3 regions of the Effusibacillus dendaii genome follow, and region 3 is predicted to be linked to each of the others. Evidence: riboswitches for the same ligand, from Rfam matches in the RefSeq annotation. Region 3 holds a riboswitch; each other region holds the start of a gene.
The links. A riboswitch is a leader RNA that binds a small molecule or an ion and turns the genes downstream of it on or off. The one in region 3 is predicted to bind S-adenosylmethionine.
Positions count from the first base shown of each region.

Region 1: linked by a shared signal. The riboswitch ahead of skT53_RS15080 (methionine ABC transporter ATP-binding protein) and the one ahead of metX (homoserine O-acetyltransferase MetX) in region 3 are both predicted to bind S-adenosylmethionine.
Region 2: linked by a shared signal. The riboswitch ahead of skT53_RS01705 (trans-sulfuration enzyme family protein) and the one ahead of metX (homoserine O-acetyltransferase MetX) in region 3 are both predicted to bind S-adenosylmethionine.

Region 1 is NZ_AP023366.1:2,827,166-2,829,432, forward strand. It holds gene skT53_RS15075 (DNA cytosine methyltransferase) at 1-440, opposite strand, end outside; gene skT53_RS18905 (hypothetical protein) at 654-782, shown strand; SAM riboswitch class I at 989-1,111, shown strand; gene skT53_RS15080 (methionine ABC transporter ATP-binding protein) at 1,180-2,205, shown strand; gene skT53_RS15085 (methionine ABC transporter permease) at 2,193-2,267, shown strand, end outside.
Region 2 is NZ_AP023366.1:325,615-327,881, reverse strand. It holds gene skT53_RS01710 (trans-sulfuration enzyme family protein) at 1-50, opposite strand, end outside; gene skT53_RS01705 (trans-sulfuration enzyme family protein) at 47-1,207, opposite strand; SAM riboswitch class I at 1,302-1,422, opposite strand; gene skT53_RS01700 (MFS transporter) at 1,554-2,267, shown strand, end outside.
Region 3 is NZ_AP023366.1:3,347,648-3,349,914, forward strand. It holds gene skT53_RS17765 (hypothetical protein) at 1-275, shown strand, start outside; gene mscL (large conductance mechanosensitive channel protein MscL) at 338-769, opposite strand; SAM riboswitch class I at 949-1,072, shown strand; gene metX (homoserine O-acetyltransferase MetX) at 1,181-2,267, shown strand, end outside.

The DNA of each region.
Region 1 (2,267 bases), 520 kb from region 3:
AAACGAACCAACATGTTCTCTCCACCGGGAACCCCATGATCCCCAGCCTTCAATGTCTTAGCAGGTTCGTCCAATAAACTTCCTGTATGCCCTGGGTATACTCTCGCACCGGGTCGATATTCATGGTTAGGAATCATATTGCCAATGTCCTCAAATTCAGGATTAGGCAGGACGGTTTCCGGATATGTAATTTGAAGTAAAATGTACTCTAAATATGTACTGAATGATTTCCTAAGCAAACCCTTTACATTTTCAATCAAGATAACTTCCGGCCGTATTTCTCGAACGGCTCGAATCATTTCCGGAAACATATCCCTTTCATCTAGGTATCCCTGATGTTTACCGCCAATGGAAAAAGGTTGACATGGCGGACCGCCTGCTAGTAGATTTATTTTTTTCAGCGTAAGGAGAAAAATCAAACTTACGAATGTCAGTTTCAAATAGCGACCAGTTGATCACTGCCTGATTGCGTCTAATTGTATTGCAAGCATCTTTGTACCTTCGAGAATATTCGAATTGCCCTATTCGTTTTTTCTTACGATTCCAAAATTCCCGAAATGGACCCGAGAGGTTGGTGAGGTGTGTCTTAGTGGTCGTCTCTTCTTAATAAATGACCGGAAAGGTTTCCAACTTTCTTTTTTCACAAGAGGGGCATGTTATTTCATGCAGGTTTTTCGCTGCACCAGGAAGGCGTTTTTGGAGTGGTTGATGAAGGAGCAGGTGACGAGATTGTACAGGTCGTGCGTTTCTTGTGGAAACGGGCGAAAATTCAGTCAGGGTGACCCATATAATCATGGATCAAAACATCACGAAGAACCGCCATTTGTCACCAAGGTACATTATATTATCAACCGATCAAGCAAAAGGTCGAATTCGATCCAATTCAAAATAGAGATAGCATTAAAATTTTTTGTTGAGTTTTGTTGGTAATTGATATATACTGCGGTTGATTAAACGAGATGTAAAACCAAATAGATTTGGTTACTTCTTCTTATCAAGAGAGGCGGAGGGACAGGCCCAATGAAGCCCGGCAACCGGCCCTGCAGGCAATCAGCGTGAAGGGTATGATGGTGCCAATTCCTTCAGAACCTGAGGTTCTGGCAGATGAGAAGGGACGTTAAGATATCCCCTTTTTCGTTTGCGAAAAAAGGGGTTTTTTCGTTTGAAGGGGGTGGAACATTGATTCAGTTACAGAATCTTCATAAGGAATACCGGGCGGGGAAACACTCAATTCCGGCTCTGACAGGAATTAATATGAATATAGAGAAAGGCGAAATCTTCGGTGTAATCGGTCATTCGGGCGCAGGGAAGAGTACACTGATTCGCTGTATCAATCTTTTGGAGCGGCCGACATCTGGAAAAGTAATTGTAGACGGTGTCGACCTGACTTCACTGGATGCCCGCAGTCTGCAGGAGCAACGGCGCTATATGGGGATGATTTTCCAGCATTTCAATCTGCTGTCCTCCGCCACAGTTGCCGAAAATGTCGCGTTTCCACTGGAACTGGCGAAACGGCCAAAGGTCGAAATCCGGCGTAAGGTGAACGAACTGCTTGCACTTGTGGGGCTGGAAGCCCATCAGGATAAATATCCTGCGCAGTTGTCCGGCGGGCAGAAGCAGAGGGTGGGGATAGCCCGGGCATTGGCAAACGACCCCAAAGTTTTATTATGTGATGAGGCGACTTCCGCTCTGGATCCCCAGACCACAAATTCGATCCTGACTTTGTTACTGGATATCAATAAAAAACTTCACATTACCATCGTGCTGATTACGCATGAAATGCATGTCATCCGATCGATATGTGACCGCGTGGGGGTGATTGACGGCGGGAAAATTGTAGAGATGGGAAAGGTGGCTGATGTTTTCCTTAAACCGCAGCATTCCACTACCCGTGAATTTATTGAACAGGTGGCGGATTTTGCGGATTTGCAGGAAGCGGTGGTACGGGAAAAATCAGCCGAACAGCGTACGATTGTCCGGATCACCTTCCTGGGTGAGCAAACCTACCAGCCCATTTTGTTCCAGACGATGAAGGAAACCGATGTGCCGTTCAGCATTCTGCAGGGGACGATCTCCCGCATGAAGGATACACCGTATGGACAACTGGTAGCTGAACTGGAAGGCGACGAAAGCAGGGTGGAAAACGCAGTGAAAATGCTTCGTTTGCACGGACTCGATGTGGAGGTGATCGAATGGGCTGGCTGAGTTTTCAGAATCTGGACTGGCTAGAGATCGGCACAGAAACGGTAAATACCCTTTCGATGCTG
Region 2 (2,267 bases), 430 kb from region 3:
TGTTTGTCGATTTCAAATCCTGTATGAAGTGTTCGCGTCTCAAATTTCATTTGGCCGCCACCTCCGATTTGGCCGCCTGCAGCGCCTGCGCCAGATCATGAATAATATCGTCTGCATGTTCAATCCCGACAGAAAACCGCAGCAGTCGGTCGGTTACGCCGTAAGCTTCCCGCACCTCTTTGGGAATATCAAAATGGGTCTGTTTGGCCGGATACGTCATCAACGATTCGACGCCGCCCAGACTTTCCGCAAATGTAATCATTTTCAGATTTGCCAAAATCGGTTCAATCATGCTCTCATGTTCCACTTCAAACGAAAGCATGCCGCCGGCCCCTGTGCACTGTTGATCATGCACCGATTTGCCGGGCGCACCATCCAACCCTGGAAAATAAACAGTTGTAACAGCCGGGTGGGTGGCCAGCCAGGCGGCGACTTTTGCTGCGTTTTCCTGATGTTTTTCCATGCGGAGAGCCAACGTCTTCATGCCGCGGATCATTAACCAGCTGTCCTGTGGGCCCAAAACGGCGCCAATTGAATTTTGCAGGAAGAAAAGACGCTCGCCCAGCTTCTCGTCTTTTACCGCCAGCAAACCGCATAACACATCATTATGGCCGCCCAGATACTTTGTTCCCGAGTGCAGCACAATATCGGCTCCCAAATCCAACGGACGCTGAAAATAAGGGGTCATGAACGTATTGTCAACGATCGTAAGCAGTCCATGTTCGGCAGCAATCGATACACATCCTGCAATATCTGTGATTTTCATGGTGGGATTGGTTGGCGTCTCGATAAAAATCGCTTTGGTGTTGGGCTGTACCGCCGCCTTTACCTGCGACAGGTCGGTGGAATCGACATAGCTTGTTTCAATCCCTTTCCGCCGCAAAATCTGTTCAAACAACCGGTAAGTGCCGCCATACAGATCGTTTGTGGAGATCAGATGATCGCCCGGGTCGAACAGTTCCACCAGACAGGCAATCGCCGCCATACCGGATGCAAAAGCGAATCCCCGCTTCCCGTTTTCAAGATCGGCAATTGTTTCTTCCAGTACTTTTCGGGTGGGATTTAGCGTTCGAGTGTAATCAAAACCTGTGCTTTGTCCAAATGCCGGATGCGCAAAAGTGGTAGCGTGATGAATCGGCAACGAGACCGCACCTGTCAGCGGATCCTGCCGATTGCCTGCTTGCGCCAATTTTGTCTCAATGTTCATCTGAAAAATCCCTCCGAATTAGGCAAAATACAAAACAACAAAGGGCCTTCCCCATTAAGAGAAAGACCCTTGTCCGTAAATATCGACCCGTCCTCTCTTATCTGTCAGGAAATATTCCTGCAGGAATTAGCACCACAAATCGCACTCTTTGTGGAGGCGCGATTCCGGTTGCCGGGCTTCATAGGGCCAGTCCCTCAGCCAACTCTGGATAAGAGCGATTTTCAATTCTTGGATTCACTTTACAATTGTTCCTGTCTTTTCGTCAAGTGTTTTTAACAACAACTGCCTGCATTTTGCAACAGGAGGCGGAAAGAATAGAAGTACAATCGTGAAGGGGCTGAAACAAATGGAGCAAACAGCATCGAACGGAAAGAAACTTTCTTTGCTGCCTTTGATTGCCCTTGGCAGCGTCCCGCTCATTATGGTATTAGGAAACTCCATGTTGATTCCGATTTTAACAACGATGCAGGAAGAGCTGAACATCTCCAAATTTCAGGCCAGTCTTGTGATCACACTATTTTCAGTCCCTGCCGGTATCATCATTCCGTTGGCCGGTTTTTTGTCAGATCGATTCAATCGGAAAACGGTCATCATTCCCTCCTTGATTCTCTATGCACTGGGAGGGTTAATCGCCGGAGTTGCCGCTTGGCTTCTGGATAAGCCATTCGGGGTAATCATGGCCGGTCGTGTATTGCAAGGAATTGGCGCTGCGGGTACGGCACCGATTGCGATGGCATTGGCGGGTGACATTTTTAAAGGAGCGGCTCGCAGCCAAGCACTAGGATTAATCGAGGCTTCAAACGGTTTAGGGAAAGTGTTAAGCCCTATTCTAGGCGTTCTTGTCGCTTTTATTGTATGGTATGCCGCCTTCTTCGCTTTTCCGGTGCTTTGTATACCTGCCGCTCTGGCCATTTGGTTTTTCATTAAAGAACCGAAGAAAAAGAGTGAACCCCAATCCATTAAACAGTACGTATCGTCTTTAAAATCAATTTTTGAAAAAGAATGGAAGTGGCTGATGACTGCTTACTTTACAGGGGCGAGTGCTCTTTTTATTTTGTTC
Region 3 (2,267 bases):
TCAAGAAATGGATGATTTCTTTGTCCCGGTTTACTCGTGCGTACCATACTCCGATTGCTATCCTGGCCATCGGGCTGATCGTTCTTCATGTGGCTGGGGCTTTTCTTTACGGTTTTACGTTTGATTTCTATTACCTTAGCGGATTTCTTGCTTTATTGGTTCTTCTGCCTGTTCCAATATCCGGGTTGTTCAGATATCGAAGAATGGACCGAAAATGGCATTTGCGATTCGGATTGGCTTTTGCAGTTCTATTTCTGATTCATGCGTTTCTGTAACTTCAGTTTCCCGAAACTGAAGTTGATGTTTTCCTCGTTAATGACTTCATATATTCAATTACTTACTCACTCAGATTGGAAGTACAATTCGGACAACGCGTCGCTTTCAAAGGAATCTCACTGATGCAAAACTGACATTGTTTGGTGGTAGGGGCCTCTTCCTCTCTGCGGTGAAAACGGTTGATCTGGCGAACCGCCAGAAAGATGATGAACGAAACAATCAGAAAATCAAGCACGTTATTGAGGAACTGTCCATAGTTGAGGGTCGGGGCACCAGCTGCTTTGGCCTCTGCCAAACTAGCATAATGCCTGTCAGATAAATTGATATACAGATTGCCGAAATCGACTTTTGCCAGCAGTAAGCCGATCGGCGGCATGATGATGTCGTTGACCAGCGATGTGACGATTTTTCCGAAAGCGCCGCCAATGATGACCCCGATCGCCAGATCCAACACGTTTCCCTGTACGGCGAACTTCTTGAATTCTCTGAACATCGCAATCATCTCCCAAGATTTCTTTGCAGTGGATTTTCATCAAAAGTAGCATATGCATGCGAAATGGACAACCACGGTGAGCGGTGCATGCAGAATGTCTGGGGCTTCCGATCTGTCTTGACGTTTTGTGCGGCAGCGTGTTACACTCGTTTCAAGATTTTCTGAACGAAATAGGTGAACTCTTATCTAGAGTGGCGGAGGGACTGGCCCGATGAAGCCCGGCAACCGGAATCGTACGGAACGGATCGTTTCGATTCTTGGTGCCAATTCCTGCAGAATCATTGGTATTCTGGCAGATAAGAGGTGGTGCGACAATAAAGCCCCCTCTTGCGGAGGGCTTTTTTTATTGTTAATTGTTTTTTTATTACGGACTATGACAGTTGCATTCTAGAGGGAAGGCGAGGTGATCGCATGGCCGTTCAACTTGAAGAAGTCGCCCGAAGGGAATTCCAGTTGCCGGATATGATGTTGCAAAGCGGACAATGGTTGCGCAATGCTGTTCTGGTTTACGAAACATTCGGAACGCTGAATGAGCAAAAGGATAACGCGATTCTGGTTTGTCATGCGCTGACAGGGGATTCTCATGCGGGCAGCACGAGCGGCAACCCTGGCTGGTGGGATGGTTTGATTGGTCCTGGCAAAGCGCTTGATACAGACCGTTACTTCATGATTTGCGCTAACGTGCTGGGGGGGTGTTCCGGTTCCAGCGGACCCGCCTCAGTGAATCCGGCAGACGGGAAGCCTTATGGCATGCGATTTCCCGTTGTTACCATACGGGATATGGTGCAGGCACAGTATTATCTCGTCAAAAGTTTTGGCATCGACCGCTTGTTTTCAGTAATTGGCGGTTCCATGGGCGGCATGCAGGTTTACGAATGGGCGGTCAGTTATCCGCAGATGATGGAAACCTATATTCCGATTGCGACATGCACCCGTTTTTCCTCGATGGGCATTGCCTTCAACAATGTGATGAAGCAGGCAATTCTAAACGATCCGGATTGGCATAACGGCGATTATTACGGTCGCTCGTTTCCCGAAAAAGGGTTGAATTTGGCCCGCCGTTTAGGCATGATTACGTACCGCAGCTTCGAGTTATATGAGGAACGGTTTGGGTTGTCGATGGTGTCGAGCGACGATCCGTATGCGATGGAGTCTCAGTTTCAAGTGGAACAATATTTGAGTTATCAGGGGTCGAAGCTGGTCAAACGGTTTGATGCCAATTCGTACTTGTATCTGCTCAAGTCGATGGATCTGCATGATATTTCACGTGGCCGCGCTCCCTACGAATCGGTTTTGGAACAGATCGAAGCGAAATCTTTAATGATAGGCATTGATTCGGACTTTTTGTTTCCGGCTAGCGAGATGGTTGGAACATACGAATTGCTGAAAGCAAAAGAGAAATCGGTCGAATACCGGGAAATCCGTTCTGTATACGGACATGATGGATTTTTAATTGAATTTGAGATTATGAATGAATGGGTCGGAGGGTTTTTGGAAA